2 regions of the Bradyrhizobium sp. CIR48 genome follow, and region 2 is predicted to be linked to the other one. Evidence: predicted binding sites of a transcription regulator. Region 2 holds the regulator's gene; the other holds the start of a gene.
What was found. The regulator PhoB, encoded in region 2, activates phosphate uptake and scavenging genes when phosphate is short. The targets are predictions, from matches to a motif close to TGTCATNNANCTGTCAT.
Positions count from the first base shown of each region.

Region 1: a site for PhoB is predicted at 6,296-6,312, ahead of GGD66_RS07100 (UDP-2,3-diacylglucosamine diphosphatase). Genes of this name have one in related genera too.

Region 1 covers NZ_JACIHG010000002.1:141,576-153,154, reverse strand. The annotation lists gene GGD66_RS07130 (cystathionine gamma-synthase family protein) at 1-1,080, shown strand, start outside; gene GGD66_RS07125 (CHRD domain-containing protein) at 1,154-1,570, opposite strand; gene GGD66_RS07120 (c-type cytochrome) at 1,726-2,652, shown strand; gene GGD66_RS07115 (Lrp/AsnC family transcriptional regulator) at 2,654-2,899, opposite strand; gene GGD66_RS07110 (PAS domain S-box protein) at 2,995-4,938, opposite strand; gene thiD (bifunctional hydroxymethylpyrimidine kinase/phosphomethylpyrimidine kinase) at 5,292-6,092, shown strand; gene GGD66_RS07100 (UDP-2,3-diacylglucosamine diphosphatase) at 6,336-7,148, shown strand; gene GGD66_RS07095 (glycosyltransferase family 1 protein) at 7,162-8,205, shown strand; gene GGD66_RS07090 (threonine/serine dehydratase) at 8,270-9,253, shown strand; gene GGD66_RS07085 (caspase family protein) at 9,538-11,334, opposite strand; gene GGD66_RS07080 (RbsD/FucU family protein) at 11,500-11,579, shown strand, end outside.
Region 2 covers NZ_JACIHG010000008.1:445,370-456,948, reverse strand. The annotation lists gene GGD66_RS26030 (ATP-binding protein) at 1-476, shown strand, start outside; gene pstS (phosphate ABC transporter substrate-binding protein PstS) at 627-1,640, shown strand; gene pstC (phosphate ABC transporter permease subunit PstC) at 1,832-2,821, shown strand; gene pstA (phosphate ABC transporter permease PstA) at 2,826-3,677, shown strand; gene pstB (phosphate ABC transporter ATP-binding protein PstB) at 3,674-4,492, shown strand; gene phoU (phosphate signaling complex protein PhoU) at 4,504-5,220, shown strand; gene phoB (phosphate regulon transcriptional regulator PhoB) at 5,244-5,951, shown strand; gene GGD66_RS25995 (GcrA family cell cycle regulator) at 6,180-6,692, opposite strand; gene GGD66_RS25990 (aspartate aminotransferase family protein) at 7,149-8,357, shown strand; gene argF (ornithine carbamoyltransferase) at 8,357-9,280, shown strand; gene GGD66_RS25980 (Hsp33 family molecular chaperone) at 9,548-10,555, shown strand; gene apaG (Co2+/Mg2+ efflux protein ApaG) at 11,559-11,579, opposite strand, start outside.

The DNA.
Region 1 (11,579 bases), on a different contig from region 2:
GAAGGCATGGGTGCGGGTCTGGTCTATTCGCGCTTCAACCATCCCAACAGCGAGATCGTCGAGGACAGGCTCTCGATCTACGAGCGCACCGAGAGCTGCGCGCTGTTCTCGTCCGGCATGGCGGCCATCGCCACCACGATCCTGGCTTTCGTTCGCCCGGGCGACGTCATCCTGCACTCGCAGCCGCTCTATGGCGGGACGGAAACGCTGCTGACGAACACGCTGGCCCGCCTGTCGATCGGCGCCGTCGGCTTTGCCGACGGGATCGACGAAGCCGCCGTCAAGCAGGCCTCGGAGGAGGCCATGGCCAAGGGCCGCGTTTCGATGATCCTGATCGAGACCCCGGCCAACCCGACCAACGGCCTGGTCGATGTCGCCATGATCCGCCGCATCGCCGACGCTATCGGCAAGGCCCAGGGACACACGCCGATCATCGCCTGCGACAACACGCTGCTCGGACCGGTGTTTCAGCGGCCGATCGAGCACGGCGCCGACATTTCCCTCTACTCGCTCACGAAGTATGTCGGTGGTCATTCCGATCTGATCGCGGGCGCCGCGCTCGGCTCGAAGGCGCTGATGAAAGGCATCAAGGCGCTCCGGGGCGCCATCGGCACCCAGCTCGATCCGCATTCCTGCTGGATGATCAACCGCTCGCTCGAGACGCTGAGCCTGCGCATGGAAAAAGCCGATGCGAATGCGCGCCTCGTGGCGGATTATCTGCGTGATCACCCCAAGGTGGCCAAGGTCCACTATCTCGGTCATCACGAGGAGGCCTCGCCGGCCGGGCGTGTGTTCGCGCGGCAATGCCTGGGGGCGGGATCGACCTTCTCGTTCGACATCGTCGGCGGCAAGGATGCTGCGGTGAAATTCCTCAACGCGCTGCAGATCCTCAAGCTGGCGGTCAGCCTCGGCGGCACGGAATCGCTCGCCAGCCTGCCCGCGACCATGACCCATTCCGGCGTTCCCGCCGACATCCGCCGGAAAATCGGCGTGCTCGATTCCACGATCCGGCTGTCGATCGGCATCGAGAATCCCTCCGACCTGATTGCCGACCTCACGCAGGCGCTGAACGCGGCTTAAGGCGCGGCCGGAATCGAAAAGGCCGGACGCCCCTCCCGCGCCCGGCCTTCACGCAACGAAGCAGCGTCGCGGCTTACTTCGTCACCTGGCCGCGGATCTCGCCGCCCGGGTTCGCCGCGGTGTGGATGTTAATGTAGAGCTTGCCGCCGAGCAGATCGGCGGCCTGCGCGTCGGTGAGCGTCGCTTCGCCCTTGACGGGGCTCGCGGCCGCATTCGGGATCGCAACGGCCACGCCTGCGTTCTTGCCGGCCTCGGCCGGGCCGTGGAAATGCGCGGCGGTGGCGGGCCCGGAGAGCCCGGAATAGGTGACGGTCCACGACAGCTTCTTGCTGGCGGCATCATAGTCCAGATCGGCGGTTCCGGTGCCGCTGGTGGTCGTTGCCGGCACCTCGGACTTGCCGTCGAGCGTTGCTTTCAGCTTTTCGGCGCTGGCCGGGCCGGCAAAAGCAACGGCACCGAGCGCTAAGGCGGCAATGACGGTCTTGTTCATGACATTCTCCCTGCTGAGCCCGTTCGGGCTGCCAAACTTTCAACAGCCGGCGTTTCAGTTTATTCCCGTTTCCGGCCGGGGCTGGCTAAATTCTTCGTGGTTGGAGTTGCGACGGCATCAGTCTTAGGTTCGCGACGACGAGTGAATGGATCCGCATGTTGCAACGAACAATTCTCGTGGGGCTGCTCGCCGCGGTCACTGCTGCCGTGGTCTATTGGTGGCTCAGCGCGCCAGTGGTGGCGGCCGCGGGCAATGCGCCGGCCCACGTGGCAAACCTTGCCAACGGCGAGGCCATGTTCAACGCCGGGGGCTGCGCGTCCTGCCATGCCACTCCGGACCAGCCCGACCGTGTCAAGCTCGGTGGCGGCCTCGCGATCAAGTCGCCGTTCGGAACGTTCTACGCGCCGAACATCTCTCCCGATCCGAACGACGGCATCGGCAAATGGACCGACGCCGACTTCGTCAACGCGGTGATGCACGGGGTTTCGCCAGGCGGGCAGCATTATTTTCCTGCCTTTCCCTATACGTCCTATCAGCACGCAAGGCGCGAGGACGTGCTCGATCTCTTCGCCTATCTGAAGACGCTGCCGTCTGTTGCCGGCAAGGTGCGCGACCACGATGTCGGCTTTCCGTTCAACATCCGCCGCAACGTCGGCATCTGGAAATTCCTGTTTCTGAACGACAGGCCGCTCGTCGTCGACGGCACCAAGTCGCCGCAATTCAATCGCGGCGCCTATCTCGTCAACAGTTTTGGCCATTGCGCCGAATGCCACAGCCCGCGCAACGCGCTTGGCGGCATCATCTCGGGCGAGCGCTTTGCCGGCGGGCCCAATCCGGAAGGCGAGGGGTGGGTCCCCAACATCACCCAGAAGCGCCTCGGCGAGTGGAGCGCCAAGGATATCGCCGATTTGCTTAAGACCGGCGACTTGCCCGACGGCGACAGCGTCGGCGGCGCGATGAGGCGGGTGATCAAGAACACCTCGCAATTGTCAGACGCGGATATTGCGGCGATGGCGGACTATCTCAAATCGCTGCCGCCGGTCGACGGTCCGCCGCGGCCCAAGCGCAAGGAAGCTGGCTAGCTCAGCTGGCGCCGAACGCCTTGAAGGTGATGATGGTGAGGGTGTCCTGGATGCCCGGCAGCACCTGCACCTTCTCGTTGACGAAATGTCCGATATCGGTGTCCTTGTCGACGTAGAATTTCACCAGGAGGTCATATTGGCCGGCCGTGGAGTAGATCTCGGACGCGATCTCGGCTTCGGCAAGCGCATTGGCGACCGTATAGGACTGGCCGAGCTTGCATTTGATCTGGACGAAAAAAGGAACCATCGCGGGCACTCCGAAAGCGTATCTGGCGGCTAATAGGCCAAACCCGGCCCGATTTAGCAAGCGGACTTGCCGGCCGCCAGATGCCGGTCCCTCGTTTAGGAGGTCACCACGGCCGCGGCGAATGCATCTCTGAGCCGCTGCGCGAGCTCGACCTTGCGATAGGGCTTGGTCAGCACGATCGCCTGCGCATGCGCGTGGCCCTGCTCGACCAGGGTCTCCAGCGCGTAGCCCGAGGTAAACAGGACCGGCAGACCGGGACGAATCCGCCGCGCCTGGTCGGCGAGCTCCCAGCCGCTCATGCCGCCGGGCATCACGATGTCGGTGAACAGCATGTCGATACCGGGCTCGGTACGCAGCTGCTGCAAGGCCTCCTTGCCGTTGACCGCGGCAACGACGCGATATCCGAGAGCTTCCACCCTGCGAATGGCGGAGGAGCGAACGAACGGATCGTCCTCGGCGATCAGGATCGTCTCGTATCCTCGGGGCGCCGCGTCCTCGCCATCGGAAAGCTCGGCGTGCGATGGTCCGATGTCCGCGCGCGGCAAATAGATCCGGACCGTCGTCCCAAGGCCCGGCTCGCTGTAGATGGTGACATGGCCATTGGATTGCTTGGCGAAGCCATAGACCATGCTGAGGCCGAGGCCCGAGCCCTTGCCGACCTCCTTGGTGGTGAAGAACGGCTCGAACACGCGCCGGGTGACGTCCGGCGTCATGCCTTCGCCGTCGTCGGTGATCGAGATCAACACATAGCTGCCGGATGCGACTTCGGGGTGAAGGGCGCGATAGTCATCGTCGAGTGTCGTCAACTCCGTGCTCAGGGTCAGATGACCACCGGCCGGCATGGCATCCTGCGCATTGAGCGCAAGGTTGAGCACGGCGGATTCGAGCTGGGCCCGATCCGCGAAGGCCATGATCGTGCCGGGCCTGGAAGCCGTCCTGATCTCGATGTCCTCGCGCAAGGTGCGCTTGAGCAGCTTGAACATGGACTCGAGCAGGCCCCGGCAATCGATCGTCTGGGGCTGCAGCAACTGGCGGCGACTGAACGCGAGCAGGCGCTGCGTCAGCTCGGCGCCCCGCTCGCCCGACTGGCAGATGTCCTCGGAAAAGCGGCGCAGGTCGGGCCTCGCCTTGAGCTGCTCGCTCAGATGCTCGGCGTTGCCGATGATGACGGTGAGCAGGTTGTTGAAGTCGTGGGCGATGCCGCCGGAGAGCTGACCGACCGTCTCCATCTTCTGCGCCTGCTGGAGCTGCTGCTCGGTCAGCTTGCGCGCGGTCAGGTCGTGGACGATGCCGACGAAGATCAATTCGCCGTCCTGCCGGGTCCGGCCGACCGACACGTCCATCGGAAACGTCGAACCGTCCTTGCGCAGGCCGATGGCCTCGCCGGCGGTCGCGAAATGCCTTGCGTGGCTGTCGGGCGCGGTGCCCGCCTCGGGCATCAGCATCCTGACGTTCCGGCCCATGACCTCGTCGGCAGAGTAGCCGAACAAGCGCTCGCAGGCCGGATTGAACAGCAGAATATGGTCCTGCGCGTCGAGCAGGATGACCCCGTCGACCGCGGTCTCGACGATCGCGGTGAGGCGCGCCACGCTCTCGCGCATCGCGCGCTGGGCGTCGCTGACCTGCTTGAGCAGCAGCGTCGCGTCCCGGCTCTTGATCTCCTCCTCCTCGAGCGCGGCCTGGACCTGCCGCAGCTCGAACGGCGAGGGGATCGTCAGGATCTTCGGCAGCAGCGGCCAGAGCGCGCCCGCCGTGACCACGGATGCCACCGCGGTCGCCGCCTTGACCATGCCCTCGATGCCATAGACCGGGACCCAGAGCGTGTAGATCGACAGCACATGGGTGAGGCCGCACGCCATGATGAAGATCGCGAAGGCCCAATAGACCCAGCCGAACTTGAGGTCGCGCCGCTTGGTGACCAGGATCGCAAGGGCAAACGGAATCGAAAAATAGGCGGCGGCGATGCAGGCGTCGGACACGACGTGAAGCCAGATCAGCTCAGGCTCCCACAACAGGCAGATGCCGTGCGGCGACAGCATGGACGAGTCGAGGAGACGTTCAAAAAAGGCCCACATCATTCCCACCCCAAGATTCCGTTCCAGGCGGCTTGCGGGCCGGGAGCCCGCAACATGGGTGTCGCTGGACAGTTCCACTCTCACCTCGCGCTCTTCGGCGAAGCAGGTGAGGTTCGAGACTATACCAAGGGTCCGGCGCGGTTGCATTTTCAAGTCCGCACGATTGCGGGGCGAGCCGGCCCGCTGTTTGCCTGATTCGCAGGGAATGCACGGCGTCGCGAATCACTATCGGCCGCGGCTCGGCGCGCTTGCCGGTGTTCCACGGCCGCGCTAGGACAGGTCATGGCGGTGTCCTTATCCAGCAAAGGTGCCCGGCGATGACGACCCCGGTCGCACTCACCATCGCCGGCTCCGATTCGAGCGGCGGCGCCGGCATCCAGGCCGACCTGAAGACGTTTGCCGCGCTCGGCGTCTACGGCGCGTCCGTCATTACGGCCTTGACCGCGCAGAACACGCGCGGCGTCACCGGCATTCATGCGGTGCCGGCCGAGTTCGTCACCGCGCAGATCGATGCGGTGTTTTCCGATCTCGACATTGGCGCGGTGAAGATCGGCATGGTGGCCCAGGTCGCCAGTATCGATGCGATCGCGGCCGCGCTGTCGCGCTGGGCGCCGGGGCACGTCGTGCTCGATCCCGTGATGGTGGCGACCTCCGGCGACCGCCTGCTGGCATCCGAGGCCGTCGACGCGCTCCGCACAAAACTGATACCGCTGGCGTCGGTGATCACGCCCAATCTGCCGGAGGCCGCGGCTCTGCTCGACGAGCCGATCGCGGCAAGCGAGGCCGAGATCGAAACCCAGGGGCATCGCCTGCTGGCGCTCGGCTGCGGTGCGGTCCTGATCAAGGGCGGACACGGCGAGGGCGCCGAGAGCACCGACTATCTCGTCACGTCCGAAAGCACGATCGCGCTTGCGGCGCCGCGCGTTGCCACACGCAACACCCATGGCACCGGCTGCTCGCTGTCCTCGGCGGTCGCGGCGGGGCTCGCCAAGGGCGAAGGTCTGGAGCTTGCCGTGCGCAACTCCAAGACCTGGATCAGCGCGGCCATCGCAGCCGCTGACCGCTTCAGCGTCGGTCATGGCCACGGCCCGGTCCATCATTTCCACAAGTTCTACTGAGGCGGGCGGCCAGCGGGAGCGCAGGCGTTCGTCTGTTCAGCGCTGCTCGTGTGGGTAGTTCACCCTCCCCTGGAGGGGGAGGGTAGGATTGCTGCGGCGCCCCCTGCGGCGCCATGTCGCCTGATTGTCGCATGCGACTGATATTCGCGGAGAGGGCGAGGCAAGGCGTGATTCGTATCTGAAGGTGCCTCAAAAGTTCAATCGGTCATCCCCCTGTCACGGGACATTGTTACAGGCTGGCGCATGGGAAGTTACGATGTGAGTGACGAGAGCCCGGAGCGGCGCTTTCGCACGTTGTTCATCTCCGACGTTCATCTCGGAGCCCGCGGTTCTCAAGCCGATCTTCTGCTCGACTTCCTGCGCTACCATGATGCCGACACGATCTATCTGGTCGGCGACATCGTCGACGGCTGGGCGCTGAAATCGAGCTGGAACTGGCCGCAATCCCACAATGACCTCGTGCAGAAGCTGCTGCGCAAGGCGCGCAAGGGCGCCAAGGTCGTCTACATCCCCGGCAATCACGACGAGTTCCTGCGCAACTATTACGGCACGCATTTCGGCGGCATCGACGTCGTCGAGAACACCGTCCACACCGGCGTGGACGGCAAGCGTTATCTCGTCATCCACGGCGACATCTTCGATCTCGTGGTGCAGAACGCGCGCTGGCTCGCCCATCTCGGCGACAAGGCCTACGACTTCGCGATCCAGATGAATCGCTTCGTCAACTTCTTCCGCCGCCTGTTTGGCGTGCCCTATTGGTCGCTGTCGCAATGGGCCAAGCAGAAGGTCAAGAACGCCGTCAACTATATCGGCGCGTTCGAGCAGGCGCTCGCCGCCGAGGCGCGGCGCCACGACGCCGATGGCGTGATCTGCGGCCACATCCACTACGCCGTGATCCGCGACGAGGGCGGCATCCGCTACATGAATTGCGGCGACTGGGTCGAGAGCTGCACGGCCCTGGTCGAGCACGACGACGGCCATTTCGAGATCATCACCTGGGCGGATCATTTGCAGAAGCCGGCACAAGTCCCGCAGGTCGCAGCCAGAGCTGCATAACAGAGGCCGCCTGATGCGCATCCTGGTCGCGACCGACGCCTGGCACCCGCAAGTCAACGGTGTGGTTCGGACGCTGACCAAGCTCGCCGACGCCGGCAAAAGCCTCGGCGTCGAATTCACATTCCTGACGCCGCAATCGTTCCGCACCTTTGCGATGCCGAGCTATCGCGACGTGCGTCTGGCGATGCCGCGTCCGGCGCGCATTGCTAAGCTGATCGCGGAGGCGCGCCCCGACAGCATCCACATCGCGACCGAAGGGCCGATCGGCCTGATGGTCCGCCGCTACTGCCGCCAGCGCAGACTGCCGTTCACGACCAGCTTCCACACCCGCTTTCCCGAATATGTCCGCGCCCGCGTGCCGGTGCCGGGCTCGCTGATCTGGCGGGCGCTGCGCCGCTTCCACAGCGCCAGCCGCGCCGTGATGGCTGCAACGCCTGCGCTCGCCCGCGAGCTGACCGAGCGCGGCTTCGACAATGTCGTGCTGTGGCCGCGCGGCGTCGACACCCAGCTGTTCCACCCCCGCGCCATCGATCTCTGCCTGCCGGCGCCGGTGTTCCTGTCGGTCGGCCGCGTCGCCGTGGAGAAGAATCTCGAGGGCTTCCTCGACCTCGATCTGCCCGGCACCAAGGTCATCGTCGGCGACGGCCCCGCGCGCGCCTCGCTCGAAGAGGCCTATCCCGATGCGATCTTCCTCGGCGAGAAGCACGGCGAGGAACTGGCGGATATCTATGCGGCCGCCGACGTCTTCGTGTTTCCGAGCAAGACCGACACGTTCGGCCTGGTGCTGCTCGAAGCGCTCGCAAGCGGCCTGCCGGTGGCCGCTTTCCCGGTGAAGGGCCCCCGCGACGTCATCGGTGATGCCCCGGTCGGCGCGCTCGATCACGACTTGCGCAGCGCCTGCTTCGCGGCATTGGATATCTCTCGGCAGGACTGCGTCGCGTTCGCGGCCAATTACACCTGGGAAGCCTCGGCGAGGGCCTTTGTGGCCAGCATTGAGGCGGTAGGCGCGGTGCTGCCTGGCCGGAACGGCGCGGAACAGCCGCGCTTCGTGGCCTGACGAGGACAAATCCTCGCGCGGAGGTGTCTTGCCCGGGCCTCATCGGCCGCGATAACATTCGGCCATGACCGAACAGCTCCTCCCGATCGGCCCCGCCGATATCGACGCCGCAGCGCGCGTGATCGCGCCCTACGCCATCCGCACTCCGCTGTTGTCCTTTCCCGTGCTCAACGAGCGCGTCGGCGCGAAGGTGTTCTTGAAACCGGAGATGCTCCAGCGCACCGGCTCGTTCAAGTTCCGCGGCGCCTTCAACAAGGTGTTCTCGATCCCGCAGGACAAGCGCGCCGGCGGCGTCGTGGCGTTCTCCTCCGGCAACCACGCCCAGGGCGTGGCGGCCGCGGCAAAAATCCTCGACATGCAGGCGACCATCGTGATGCCCGCGGATGCGCCGTTGTCCAAGCGCGAGCGCACCAAATCCTATGGCGCCGAGGTCGTGCTCTATGATCGCGACAAGGACGACCGCGAGGCGATCTCGCGCGGCATCGCCGAAAAGCGCGGCGCGACGCTGGTGAGGCCCTATGACGATCCCTTCGTGATCGCGGGGCAGGGCACCGCCGGCCGCGAGATCGCGGAAGACTTGGCTGGCCTCGGCCTTAGCCCCGACATCGTGGTGGCACCGGCCTCCGGCGGCGGCCTGATCGCGGGCGTCGCGACCGCAGTGAAGGCGCGCTATCCGCAGGCCCAAATCGTGGTGGCCGAGCCCGAGGCGTTCGACGATCACGGCATTTCGCTGAGCGCCGGCCATCGCGAGCCGCATCCGCCAGCGGGCCGAACCATCTGCGACGCGTTGATGGCCCTGATCCCCGGCGAGATGACGTTCGCGATCAACAGCAAGCTGCTCGCGCGCGGCGTCACCGCGTCGGACAAGGAAGTCGGCGCCGCCGTCGCCTTCGCCTATCGCGAGCTGAAGCTCGTGGTGGAGCCGGGCGGTGCCGTCGGCCTCGCCGCGCTGCTGGCGGGCCGGCTCGATGTTGCCGGCAAGAACGTCGTGATCGTGCTCTCCGGCGGCAATGTCGACGCCGACCTGTTCGCCGAGCTGGTGGCCTAGCCGTCATTCCGGGCCTGCGCCTTTCGGCGCATCCCGGAATGACCACGTCTAAGGGTTTATGAAGAAGGGGCAGAGCGTTGCCGCTCTGCCCCTTTTTTGTGTTTGTCGATCTTGTGGATCGAACTAACCGCTTGCTCGGTACAACCTCTCCTGCTTGCGGGGGAGGTCGGCGCGAAGCGCCGGGCGGGGGCTCTTTCCTCTTGGGGATTGTCCCGTTGTGGAGAGATCCTCTCCCTAACCCTCCCCCGCAAGCGGGGGAGGGAGCGCACCTTCTCCTTGCCCAATCAGTGCATGAAGCCGCCGCGACGGTTGCCGCCGCCCATGCTCGGCGCCTGGTTCATCGACTGCCGGAAGTTGTTGTTGCTGTTGACCATGCGGCTCGGCATCGTGTTGAGCTGCGGGCGGTTGTTCTGGACGTTGTTCTGCACCTGCACCTTGTTCACCGGATTGTTGTTGGGCTTCACGATGCCGGTGTTGCCGTTGTTGACGCGGATCGGGTTGTTCTGTGTCTGAACGGGCTTCACGTCGACAGTCGAGCCGCCCTTGCCGACATTCACCGGCATGCTCACGATCTTGCCCGGCTTGCCATTGGCGTTGCCAGCGTCCGGCTTGTTGTTGGTCGCCGGCAGGGTGACGATCTTGCCGATGCCGCCATTGCTGGTGGTCGTGTTGGTCGGCGCAGGCAGGGTGACGATCTTGCCCGGGGTCTGTGACGGCGTGCCGTTCGGCTGGTTGTTGCCCGAGGGCAGGTTGCCGATCTGGCCACCATTTCCGAGCTTGCCGATGACATTGCCGTCGACCTGCTTCTGCACGACCGGCAGATTACCGTTGATCTGGCCGCCATTACCCTGCTGCAGCGGCATGTACTTCGGCTGGCCGAGATTGCCGATCTTGAAGGTCGGAGCAATGTTCTGCGGAGCCAGGAACTTGGTCGCCTGCATCAAGGGGATCTGCTTCGGCTGTATCTGCAGCTTCAGGGCCATTTGCGCATAGGGGCTGGTGCCGTAGCTGTCATAGAAGGTCTTGTAGGCAACCGGCGAATTCACGAGCACCGCCTTGTGCCAGGCCTGCGAGAGCAGGATGTTGTTGAGCAGCCAGCGGACGTGGTCGCACAGCGGGTCGTGCGGGTACATCCGGATGAACTCCTGATAATATTCCGGCCGGCCCTCCGACACGACATAGTCATAGGCCTGACGAGTCGAGCGGCTCGGCAGGTTGGAGGCCATCTGCACCACCGGTGCCCTGACCGGCGCGCGGTTGGCGGCAACCGCGGTGTCGCCGAAGAAGGTGAAGTCCGAGGTCAGCGAGGAGCTCTCCCACGGGATCTGCGCACCGCTGGTGGACTGGTTCACCTGCAGGCGAACGCGCTTGAACAGCTGCTCGATCGGCACGTTGGGTTCGCGTGCGACGTTCAGGAACGCCTGCGTGTAGGGGCTGTGACCGCCGGTGCCGTCGAGCGCTTCAGCGCCCGGTGCGGTCGAGTAACCGACGATCGAGCCGTTCGGCGCATCGACGATGGCAAGGCCGCGGCCGGCGTCATTGACATCAGGGAACGGGTTGTTGCGGCAGGCATCGAGGATGACGATACGCATGCGGCTCGGGATCGTCTCCAGCGTCGACATCACGTCGACCAGCCGCACCGAATTATTGACGAGCTCGGTCTGGCTCGACACCTTGGCGTCGACGGGAACGAGATAGTTCTCGCCGGCGAGCTGCACGCCGTGACCGGCGTAATAGACCATCGCCACTGTGTTCGGACCGCGCGCGGACACCTTGGCGGAGAAGTCCTGCACCACGCGGAGCATGTCGTTCTGGGTCAGGTCGGTCGCGGCAACCACCTCGAAGCCGGCCGAGTTCAAGAACTTCGCCATCGACTCGGCGTCATTGTCGGGATTGGCGAGCTGCGGCGCGTTCTTGTAGTTCGAATTGCCGATCACCAGCGCCACCCGCTGCTCCGGGCCCTGCAGCGCGGTGGGGGCCGGCTCGACCGGGGCAACTTGCGCGGAAACAGGGCCGCAAGCGAAGCCGAACAGGCTCCCCACGAGGCTTGCTGTCATCAGGAAAGGCTTTAGGCGGAACATGGCGTGCTCCTTTGGCACTGATCTCGATGCGAGATTGGTTGCGAGGGAGCCTCGCCGCGTTCGAGCTTGAGGTCCGTGATCCCCCTCACCATGGTGGCCTTGCGTGATCTGAATCACGCTCGGAACCTGCTATGGTTAGCGATCGATAATGGGAACTGCCGTCACATGCTGAAATCGATCGATCCGATCCTCACGCCCGACCTGCTCTGGCTGCTGGCCTCCATGGGCCACGGCGACGATCTCGT
Region 2 (11,579 bases):
TCGACCTGCTGCCGATCATCCGCCAGGTCGCCGACGGGCTCGAGCCGCTGGCGCGCGAGCGTCAGGTCGAGGTCGAGATCCATCTGCCCGAGGGACCGGTGATGATCGCGGGCGACCGCGAGGAGCTGCTCCGCCTGTTCGAGAATTTGATCGAGAACGCGCTCAAATACGGTGCCTCCGGCGGACGCGTCATCGTGTCGCTGACCTCAGCCGCAGCCACTGATGGAACTCAGGAAATCCGGATCATGGTCCGCGATTTCGGCCCCGGCATCGCGCCCGAGCACCTGCCGCGGCTGACCGAGCGGTTCTACCGGGTCGACGTCGGCGACAGTCGCTCGCAGGGCGGCACCGGGCTCGGATTATCGCTGGTGAAACATATTCTTAACCGCCATCGCGGCCGGCTTTTGATCGAAAGCGTGCCCCGTCAGGGTGCCACTTTCACCGCCTGTTTTCCCCAGGCTAAGACTTTAGTTTAAGCCTGAAACTCCAGCGATTTCAATCGCTTGAGTGTGTCATCCGACTGTCACGAAACCTTCGTAAAAGCACAGCCGACCGCTCCTAAAGGGGCGGCGCGGGGAGCGCGATCGGGCGCGGTTGGCGCTTCGCTCCCCTGTATGGAGACCAGCATGAATTTCATCAAAACCATGGTCGCTGCCGGCTTGCTCGCCGCATCGACGACGGTGGCCTTCGCTGCCGACATCACGGGTGCCGGTGCCACCTTCCCGTTCCCGATCTATTCCAAATGGGCTGACGCCTACAAGAAGGAGACCGGTAACGGTCTGAACTACCAGTCGATCGGCTCCGGCGGCGGCATCAAGCAGATCCAGGCCAAGACCGTGACCTTCGGCGCCAGCGACGCGCCGCTCAAGGCCGAGCAGCTCGAGAAGGACGGCCTCGTCCAGTGGCCGATGGTGATGGGCGCCATCGTCCCCGTCGTCAACCTCGAGGGCGTGAAGCCCGGCGAGATGGTGTTCGACGGCGAGACGCTCGCCAGCATCTATCTCGGCAAGATCACCAAGTGGGACGACGCCGCGATCAAGAAGCTCAATCCGAACGTGAAGCTGCCCTCGGACGCCATCACCGTGGTCCGCCGCTCGGACGGTTCGGGCACCACCTTCAACTTCACCAACTACCTCTCCAAGGCCAGCGCTGACTGGAAGAGCAAGGTCGGTGAGGGCACCGCGGTCGAGTGGCCGGTCGGCGTCGGCGCCAAGGGCAATGAAGGCGTGTCGGGCAACATCAGCCAGACCAAGAACTCGATCGGCTATGTCGAGTACGCCTATGCCAAGCAGAACAAGCTGACCTACACCGGTCTCGTCAACAAGGCCGGCAAGCCGGTGCAGCCGACCGTCGAAGCCTTCCAGGCGGCCGCCTCCAACGCCGACTGGGCCAAGGCGCCCGGCTACTACGTCATCCTGACCGACCAGCCCGGCGAGAAGTCCTGGCCGATCACCGCGGCGACCTTCATCCTCATGCACAAGGACGCCACCGACAAGGCGGCCTCGCAGGAAGCCATCAAGTTCTTCCGCTGGGCCTTCAAGAGCGGCGGCAAGGCGGCTGAAGAGCTTGACTACATCCCGATGCCCGAAGGCGTCGTGACCCTGATTGAGAAGACCTGGGCTGCCGAGATCAAGAGCTAAGTAAGGCTCTCGCGTCCCGGACGCGGTGCGGCCCTGGCGATACGAAGCATCGTCCAGTGTGCCGCTTCGCGAGAGCCGGGACCCGCAAGACTTCCGCTCCGGATCGGTCATGCCGTGTCCGGAGCGCGAGACCGACAAAAAGACTGACAACAAGCGTATATTATCGGGCACAGGGGATCGGCGTGGCAGAAATGGCCGTTCAGAGCGATGTAATCGACGACGCCGGACCGTATGACCGCGCCAAGGCCTTGAGCGCGTTCAAGCTCGGCGACGTCACCTTCTACTGGATCACGCGGCTGTCCGCGATCTCGGTGCTCCTCATTCTCGGTGGCATCATCGTCTCGCTGATCGTCGGCGCGTTCCCGGCGATGAAGGAATACGGCTTCTCCTTCCTGTGGACGCAGCGCTGGGCGCCGTCGGCCGATCCGCCCGTGCTCGGCGCGCTCGGGCCGATGTACGGCACGCTCGTCACCTCCTTCATCGCGATGCTGATCGCCATTCCCGTCGGTCTCGGCATCGCGATCTTCCTCACCGAGCTCTGCCCGCAATGGCTGCGTCGCCCGATCGGCATGGCGATCGAGCTGCTCGCCGGCATTCCCTCGATCATCTACGGCATGTGGGGCTTCTTCGTGCTGGGCCCGTTCCTGGCCAATACCTTCCAGCCCTTCATGATCAGGATCTTCGACGGCGTGCCCGTGCTGGGCGCGATCTTCGCAGGTCCGCCGTCCTATCTCAGCACGTTCAACGCCGCGCTGATCCTCGCCATCATGGTGCTGCCCTTCATCACCTCGATCTCGGTCGACGTGTTCAAGACGGTGCCGCCGGTGCTGAAGGAGGCCGCCTACGGCGTCGGCTGCACCACCTGGGAAGTCGTCCGCAGCGTGGTGATCCCCTACACCCGCGTCGGCATCATCGGCGGCGTCATGCTGGCGCTGGGCCGCGCGCTCGGCGAGACCATGGCGGTGACCTTCATCATCGGCAATTCGTTCCGCATCTCCTCATCGATCTTCGCGCCGGGCACCACGATCTCGGCGGCGATCGCATCCGAGTTCGCCGAGAGCGACGGCCTGCACCAGTCCGGCCTGATCCTGCTCGGCCTCTTGCTGTTCGTGCTGACGTTCTTCGTGCTGGCCGCAGCGCGGCTGATGCTGATGCGGCTGGACAAGAAGGCGGGGAAGTAACGTCATGGCGCTCAATCCGATCTATTCGCGTCGTCGCCGCAAGGACATCGTCATCCGCGGGCTCTGCTTCGCCGCGGCCGCCTTTGGCGTCACCTGGCTCGCGCTGATCCTGGTCACGCTGCTCTTCAACGGCTTGGCCGGCCTCAATCTTCAGATCTTCGTCGCGGATACGCCGCCGCCCGGTTCGACCGAAGGCGGCCTGCGCAACGCGATCGTCGGTTCGATCATCATGACGTTGATCGGCGTCGGCATCGGCGCGCCGCTCGGCCTGTTCGCCGGCACCTACCTTGCCGAATACGGCCGCAACGACAAGCTGACCTCGGTGATCCGCTTCATCAACGACATCCTGCTCTCGGCGCCCTCGATCATCATCGGCCTGTTCATCTATGGCGCGGTGGTGGTGCCGATGCGTGGCTTCTCCGCGATCGCGGGCGCGCTCGCGCTCGCCGTCATCGTGATCCCGGTCGTGCTGCGCACCACCGAGGACATGCTGCTGCTGGTGCCGAATCCCCTGCGCGAGGCGGCCTCGGCGCTCGGCCTGCCGCGCTCGCTGGTGATCAAGCGTATCGCCTATCGTGCGGCCCGGTCGGGCCTCATCACCGGCGTGCTGCTCGCCACCGCCCGCGTCGCCGGCGAGACCGCGCCGCTGCTCTTCACCGCGCTGTCGAACCAGTTCTTCAGCCTCGGCCTGAACAAGACGATGGCCAACCTGCCGGTTACCATCAACAACTTCGTCCAGAGCCCCTACGCCTATTGGAAGCAGCTCGCCTGGAGCGGCGCGCTGCTGATCACGCTCACCGTGCTTGCCCTGAACATTGGCGCGCGCATCCTCGGCGCCGAGAGGACTGCAAAATGACCGACTTGTCCGTATCCATGAGTTCCAACGCTCATCTGGCCTCGCAACCGCTGCCGGAAGCACCGGCCAAGGTGACGGTGCGCAATCTCAATTTCTATTACGGCGAGCACCACGCGCTGAAGAACATCAACCTGACGCTCGGCGCCAACCGCGTCACGGCGTTCATCGGCCCGTCGGGCTGCGGCAAGTCGACCCTGCTGCGCATCTTCAATCGGATGTACGATCTCTATCCGGGCCAGCGCGCCACCGGCCAGCTCATGCTGGACCAGACCAACGTCCTCGATCCCAGGCTCGACCTCAATCTGCTGCGCGCCCGGGTCGGCATGGTGTTCCAGAAGCCGACGCCGTTCCCGATGACGATCTACGAGAACATCGCCTTCGGCATCCGCCTCTACGAGAAGATCTCGAAGTCCGAGATGGACGACCGCGTTGAGAAGGCGCTGCGCGGCGGCGCGCTGTGGAACGAGGTCAAGGACAAGCTCAACGCCTCCGGCCTGTCGCTCTCCGGCGGCCAGCAGCAGCGCCTGTGCATCGCCCGCACCGTCGCGGTGCGTCCTGAAGTGATTTTGTTCGACGAGCCCTGCTCGGCGCTCGATCCGATCTCGACCGCCAAGGTCGAGGAGCTGATCCAGGAACTGTCCGAGAACTACACGATCGCGATCGTCACCCACAACATGCAGCAGGCGGCGCGCGTCTCCGACAAGACCGCCTTCATGTATCTCGGCGAGCTGATCGAGTTCGACGACACCAGCAAGATCTTCACGTCGCCGAGCGACCGGCGCACGCAGGATTACATCACCGGCCGGTTCGGCTGAGGAGACGCGACATGGGTACTGAACATACCGCAAAGGCTTTCGACACCGACCTCCAGGAGCTCACCCGCCTGGTCGCCGAGATGGGCGGCATCGCCGAGCGCATGATCGTCGATTCCGTCGACGCGCTGATCCGCCGCGACGTCGCGCTCGGCCAGCGCGTCGTCACCATCGACGCCGAGCTCGACGCGCTGCAGAAGCGCATCGAGGAACGCGCGGTGCTCACCATCGCCCGCCGGCAGCCGATGGCGGTGGATCTGCGCGAGATCGTCGGCGCCATGCGCGTTGCGACCGACCTCGAGCGCATCGGCGACCTCGCCAAGAACATGGGCAAGCGCGTCGCCGCGCTGGAGACCGACTTCCATCCGCTGAAGCTGTTCCGCGGCCTGGAGCACATGACCGACCTCGTGCAGCAGCAGGTCAAGTCGGTGCTGGATGCCTATGCCGCGCATGACCTGCCGGCGGCGATGGCGGTGTGGAAGGGCGACGAGGAAGTCGACGCGATCTGCACCTCGCTGTTCCGCGAGCTCCTCACCTACATGATGGAGGATCCGCGCAACATCTCGTTCTGCATCCATCTGATGTTCTGCGCCAAGAACATCGAGCGGATCGGCGACCACGCCACCAACATCGCCGAGACCGTGTTCTACATGATCGAAGGCCAGGCGATCACCGACAAGCGGCCGAAGGGCGACATGACCACCTTCGCCACGACGGTCCCGAATACCTGAAGACTTGAAGGAGCGACGACCCGATGGGCGCACGCATTATGGTGGTTGAGGACGAGGAAGCTCTCACCGAGCTGCTTCGCTACAACCTCGAAGGCGACGGCTATGATGTCGAGACGGTCATGCGCGGCGACGACGCCGACACCCGCCTCAAGGAGCACATCCCGGACTTGATCGTGCTCGACTGGATGCTGCCGGGCCTGTCGGGCATCGAGCTGTGCCGGCGCCTGCGCACCCGGCCCGACACCAAGCAGCTGCCGATCATCATGCTCACCGCGCGCGGCGAGGAGAGCGAGCGGGTGCGGGGACTTGCGACCGGCGCCGACGACTACATCGTCAAGCCGTTCTCGGTGCCGGAGCTTTTGGCGCGCGTGAAGGGCCTGCTGCGGCGCGCCAGTCCTGAGCGGCTCGCGACAGTGCTGGCCTATGGCGACATCGAGCTCGACCGCGACAAGCGCCGCGTGGCGCGCTCGGGCCGGCCGATCGATCTCGGCCCGACCGAATATCGCCTGCTGGAGTTTTTCCTGGAGCATCCCGGCCGCGTGTTCTCGCGCGAGCAGCTGCTCGACAGCGTCTGGGGCCGCGACATCTACATCGATGAGCGCACTGTCGACGTCCATATCGGCCGCTTGCGCAAGCTGCTCAATCTCGGCCGCGAGCAGGACCCGATCCGTACCGTCCGCGGCGCTGGCTACGCGCTCGACGACCGCTTCGCGAAGGCGGAGCAGACGTAAGGTTTGCTGGCGTTGGCTTTGGCGGGCTGCCGCCGCATTCTCCGGTGTCGTCCCTGCGAAAGCAGGGACCCATAACCACAGGCAGTGGTTTGGCGAAGACTCGGAGTGACCATCTCGCGCGACAACTGCGCCTTGTGGTTATGGATCCCCGCGTTCGCGGGGATGACACCGAGTTGGTTGAGCCGTCATCGTGCGACGGCTGCCGTCGTTGCGATCAGCTAAATCCGCTCAGCGCGGACCCGGCTTCGCCGGCGCGCGCCGGCGATCCGCCGCCGGCTGATACGCCACGCGCGAGTGCTGGGCGCAGTAGGGCAGGCCGGACAGTGCCTTGCCGCCGCAGAAGAAGAAATCCGGGCTCGAGGGATCGCCGACCGGCCAGTGGCAGGTCGCCTCGTTGAGCTCGAGCAGCGACAGCCGCTGGCCCATCGGCACCACGTTGTCATAGGTGACGGGTTCAGCCTCCACCTCGACCTCGAAGGCCTGCGCCAGCGCGGTGTTGCCGCGCGCGATGGGGCGGGTCACCCGCATCATGTGCTGCGCGGGACGCGCCTTGCGCGGCCGGGGCGCTGCCGATGAAGGGCTCTTGGCGCGGCCGGACAGACCGAGCCTGTGCACTTTGCCGATCACGGCATTGCGGGTCACATTGCCGAGCTCAGCTGCGATCTGGCTGGCCGAAAGTCCGGCCTCCCAGAGCTTTTTCAGCTGCTCGACGCGATCGTCGGACCAGGTCAAAACCGTCATTGCACCCTTTCCCTCGCTACGCGCCAGCCATCCTGGGGCCTCGCAGCGATTGCCTAAGCCTTCAAAAACCCGTGCCGTCAGAATCCCTTAAGGCTCGCCGGGCGCGTGACTGACGCCCGAACGTTTACGCCGGTACAAGAGGACTCTTGGGATCAGAACCGCTGCACGAGATGTCGTATCTGACAATCCAAACGCTACAATATGGCGTGACTCCCGCGCAAGAGTCCGCCGACTCGCTTCCACATGTTCCGTGGTGAAAACCCGCAAAATCGGCACCGCAAGACTACGGATTCAGCGTTTCCTGAGGCTTTCCGGGCGGCATTGACACCCGTCTTGCCAAGCATAAGATAGTCCCGCGTGCCGCCCTTAAAAGGCGGCACGTTTCGTTTTCCGGGCCGGTCGATGGTGCGTTGCGCAATGCACGCGTCACACCGTCCGCAACATTCAAGTGACATCATGACTAACAGCGCAGCGCCGCATTTGCTCCCCGTTTTCGCCAGAGCCGACCTCGGCTTCGAGCGCGGCGAAGGCTGCTGGCTGATCGCGACCAATGGCGATCGCTATCTCGATTTCACCTCGGGCGTGGCAGTGAATGCGCTCGGCCATTGCCACCCGCATCTGATCAAGGCGCTGCAGGAGCAGGCGACCAAGCTCTGGCACATGTCGAACCTGTTCCAGAGCCCGGACGGCGAGAAGCTCGCGAGCCGGCTTTGCAACGAAAGCTTTGCCGACTTCGTGTTCTTCTGCAATTCGGGCGCCGAAGCGCTGGAAGGTGTGATCAAGCTGGTCCGCCATCATCACTTCTCCAAGGGGCATCCGGAACGTTATCGCATCATCACCTTCGAAGGCGCCTTTCACGGCCGTACGCTGGCAACGCTCGCCGCGACCGGCTCTGCAAAATATCTCGAAGGCTTCGGCCCGCCCATGGAAGGCTTCGACCAGGTGCCGCATGGCGATATCGAGGCCGTCAAGAAGGCGATCGGCCCGCACACCGCCGGCATCCTGATCGAGCCGATCCAGGGCGAGGGCGGCGTGCGCTCGGCAACGCCGACCTTCCTCAAGGCGTTGCGCCAGCTTTGCGACGAGAAGGGCCTGCTGCTCGCCTTCGACGAGGTGCAGACCGGCATGGGCCGCAGCGGCGATCTGTTCGCCTATCGGCGCACCGGCGTCACGCCTGACGTGATGTCGCTGGCAAAGGCGCTCGGCGGCGGCTTCCCGATCGGCGCAGTGCTGGCGACCGCGGATGCGGCAGCCGGCATGGGGCCCGGCTCGCACGGCTCGACCTTCGGCGGCAATCCGCTGGCGATCTCCGCGGCCAACGCGGTGCTCGACGTCATGCTCCAGCCCGGCTTCTTCGACCACGTGCAGAAGATGTCGCTGCTGCTGAAGCAGAAGCTCGCCTCCGTGATCGACCGTCATGGCGATGTCGTCAGCGAAGTGCGCGGCGAGGGCCTTCTGATCGGCATCAAGGCCGTGGTGCCCTCCGGCGATCTCGTCGCGGCGCTGCGCAATGAAAAACTGCTCACGGTCGGGGCCGGCGACAATGTCGTGCGTTTCCTGCCACCGCTGATCGTGACCGAAGCCGAGATCGAGGACAGCGTCGGGCGGTTAGAGCGCGCCTGCGCCGCGATCTCGTCCAGCCAGACCAAGCGGGCGGCAAGCTGATGAGCAAGTCCCCGAAGCACTTCCTCGATATCAACGAGCTGCCGCTGTCGGAGCTCAAGACCATGCTCGCGGCGTCCTCCGCCATGAAGGCGAAGCAGAAGGCGCAGCAGCCGGTGCGGCCGCTCGAAGGCAAGACGCTGGCGATGATCTTCGAGCGCCCGTCGACCCGGACACGCGTGTCGTTCGACGTCGCGATGCGTCAGCTCGGCGGCGAGCCCATCATGCTCACCGGTGCCGAGATGCAGCTCGGCCGCGGTGAGACCATCGCCGACACCGCGCGCGTGCTGTCGCGCTATGTCGATGCCATCATGATCCGTATTCTCAACCATGACGCGCTGCTGGAGCTTGCGGCCAACGCGACGGTACCCGTCATCAACGGCCTGACGCGGCGCTCGCACCCCTGCCAGGTGATGGCCGATCTCATGACCTATGAGGAGCATCGCGGCCCGATCGAGGGCAAGACGGTGGCCTGGACCGGCGACGACAACAACGTGCTGGCGTCCTGGGCTCACGCCGCCGAGCGCTTCAAGTTCCAGCTCAATGTCGCGACGCCGCCGGAGCTCGCGCCGAAAAAAGTGATGCGCGACTTCATCAAGGCGACCGGCGCGCCGATCATGCTCGGCACCGATCCGGAAGCCGCCGTGCGCGGCGCCGACTGTGTCGTCACCGACACCTGGGTGTCGATGGGCGACAAGGAAGGCGAGCACCGCCACAACGTGCTCAAGCCCTATCAGGTCAACGGCAAGCTGATGTCGCTGGCCAAGCCCGATGCGCTGTTCATGCACTGCCTGCCCGCCCATCGCGGCGAGGAGGTCACCGACGACGTGATCGACGGTCCGCAATCGGTCGTGTTCGACGAGGCCGAAAACCGCCTGCACGCGCAGAAGGGCATTCTGGCCTGGTGCTTCGATGCGGTGAAGTAAGGGCGCTGCAAGCCCGACGGTCGCCTCACACACAACTGTCGTCCCTGCGAACGCAGGGACCCATACCGCGGAATCTCTCTTGTGGCAGGCTGGCGGAGGCGAGCGGTCTTCGCCAAACCGCATCCTGTGGTTATGGGCCCCGGAGCTGCGCTTACGCTTGTCGGGGACGACATCGAATTTGCCGCAACGTTGTGCAACCTTATCGCCCCCGAACCCACCACCCCGCGCCCCTTCCATTTCCCACCGACCGACCCCAGATAACGCCCCATGGTTTCCCAATCCCCTCAGATGAAAGCCGGCCCCGAAGGCCCGGTTCGCGCGCCATCAGCGGTTCCGATCGATGACGCCGTGTTGCCCTACGAGGTCGACGCGCTCGACGTGCGCGGGCGCCTGGTGCGGCTTGGCCCGGCGCTCGACGAGATCCTGACCAAGCACGATTACCCCGCGCCGGTCGGCAAGCTGCTCGGCGAGGCCATCGTGCTGACGACGCTGCTCGGCTCGGCGCTGAAATTCGAGGGGCGCTTCATCCTGCAGGCCCAGACCGACGGCCCGGTGTCGTTCCTGGTCGTCGACTACATGGCGCCGGATCGCCTGCGGGCCTATGCGCGCTTCGATGCCGCGCGTCTCGGCGATACCAAAGATTCCGGCACGCTGCTCGGCCGCGGCCATCTCGCCATGACCATCGACCAGGGCCCCGACATGAGCCGCTACCAGGGTCTGGTCGCGCTCGACGGCGGCAGCCTCGAAGACGCCGCCCACGAATATTTCCTGCGCTCCGAGCAGATCCCGACGCGCGTGCGCCTCGCGGTTGGCGAGGAGTGGCGCTCCAACGACGGCGGCAAGCATCGCTGGCGCGCCGGCGGCATGCTGATGCAGTTTCTGCCCAAGGCGGCGGAGCGCGCGCGGCAGGCCGATCTGCATCCCGGCGATGCCCCCGATGGCGTCGAGGTGCACAGCGTTGCCGAAGACGACGCCTGGGTCGAGGCGCGTTCGCTGATCGAGACCGTCGAGGACGTCGAGCTGATCGATCCCGAGCTCTCCGGCGAGCGGCTGTTGTTCCGCCTGTTTCACGAGCGCGGCGTGCGCGTGTTCAATCCGATGGTCCTCAAGGCGCAATGCTCCTGCTCGCGCGATGCGGTCGCCGCGATGCTGAAGAGCTTCTCGCCCGACGACCGCGCCGCCATGGTCAAGGACGACAAGGTCGTCGTCACCTGCGAGTTCTGCAGCTCGGTGTATGATTTCACGCCGGACGAGGCGGGCGTCGAAGGCGCGTAGCGAGCTCTCGTAGGGTGGGCAAAGGCCTACTTGCGCCGTGCCCACGAGCGCTCGACGGCGGCGAAAGACGTGGGCACGCTTCGCTTTGCCCACCCTACGGCGCCTGCCCTGTGTCGCGCTCTGTCAATCCGCTTCGCTAAAAATATTCCACTTTACCGAAATTCGGTTTCGGCGTATGTGCCGTCCATCCCGGCTCACCCAAGAGGGGCGACTATGTGGTCGTCACTGTCGCGAGCCGGGCTTGCGGTGGACGCGGCAGCGTCGGCACGAGAGGTGCGGGCAGGGCGGGTAGTCCCTGTGAGCCCGAAACCGCGTGTAGATGAGCGGCGCTGTTCAGTTCGTCTCGCCACATTCTTTCGGCAACGTCGACAAGGCCGGGAGATAATGTGGTGACCAGCGAACGCGCGTACGGCAAAACCGTGTGGTCCAGGCCGTCGTTGCCACGGTCAAGTCCTTGCGAAGGTGCGAGCGAGCCCAACCGGGCAGACTGCATCATCCAAATTCGCGGGGCGAGGGAGGCCAGAAGGAATGGTCGGCTCCCGGGAGATCACGGCATAAGCCGTCCAGCCATCGCGCAGGGAAGGCCGAGTGATCGGCACCACCTGTATGCTGCTGTGCGGTTCTTCCTGCGTGTGCATTTCGCGCAGCGGACCGCGGGTGCGAGCCGGCACCCGGCCTTCCCTGCGCCCTCTTGGATTAGAGGGCAGCGAGACCAAGCAAAGCTCGGGCGAATGAAGCCGCGAGGCCGAAGAGGCATGTCCGTGAGCTGAGCTGCGTGCCACAAACTCGATATCGTAGGGTGGGCAAAGCGCAGCGTGCCCACGCCTTGTTGTTGATGGAAAGAGATCGTGGGCACGGCGCTATGCGCCTTTGCCCACCCTACGGCAGCGCCGCTGGGATCTGCATCGGAGCATCGCAATGCGTGCGCCCCTCCGATCTCGTGCCCCGGACGCTGCGCAGCGTCACTAGTGCCGCAGCGCGTCCGGGACACGAGAGCGAGGCCCTAATTCAACACCCTCTTATT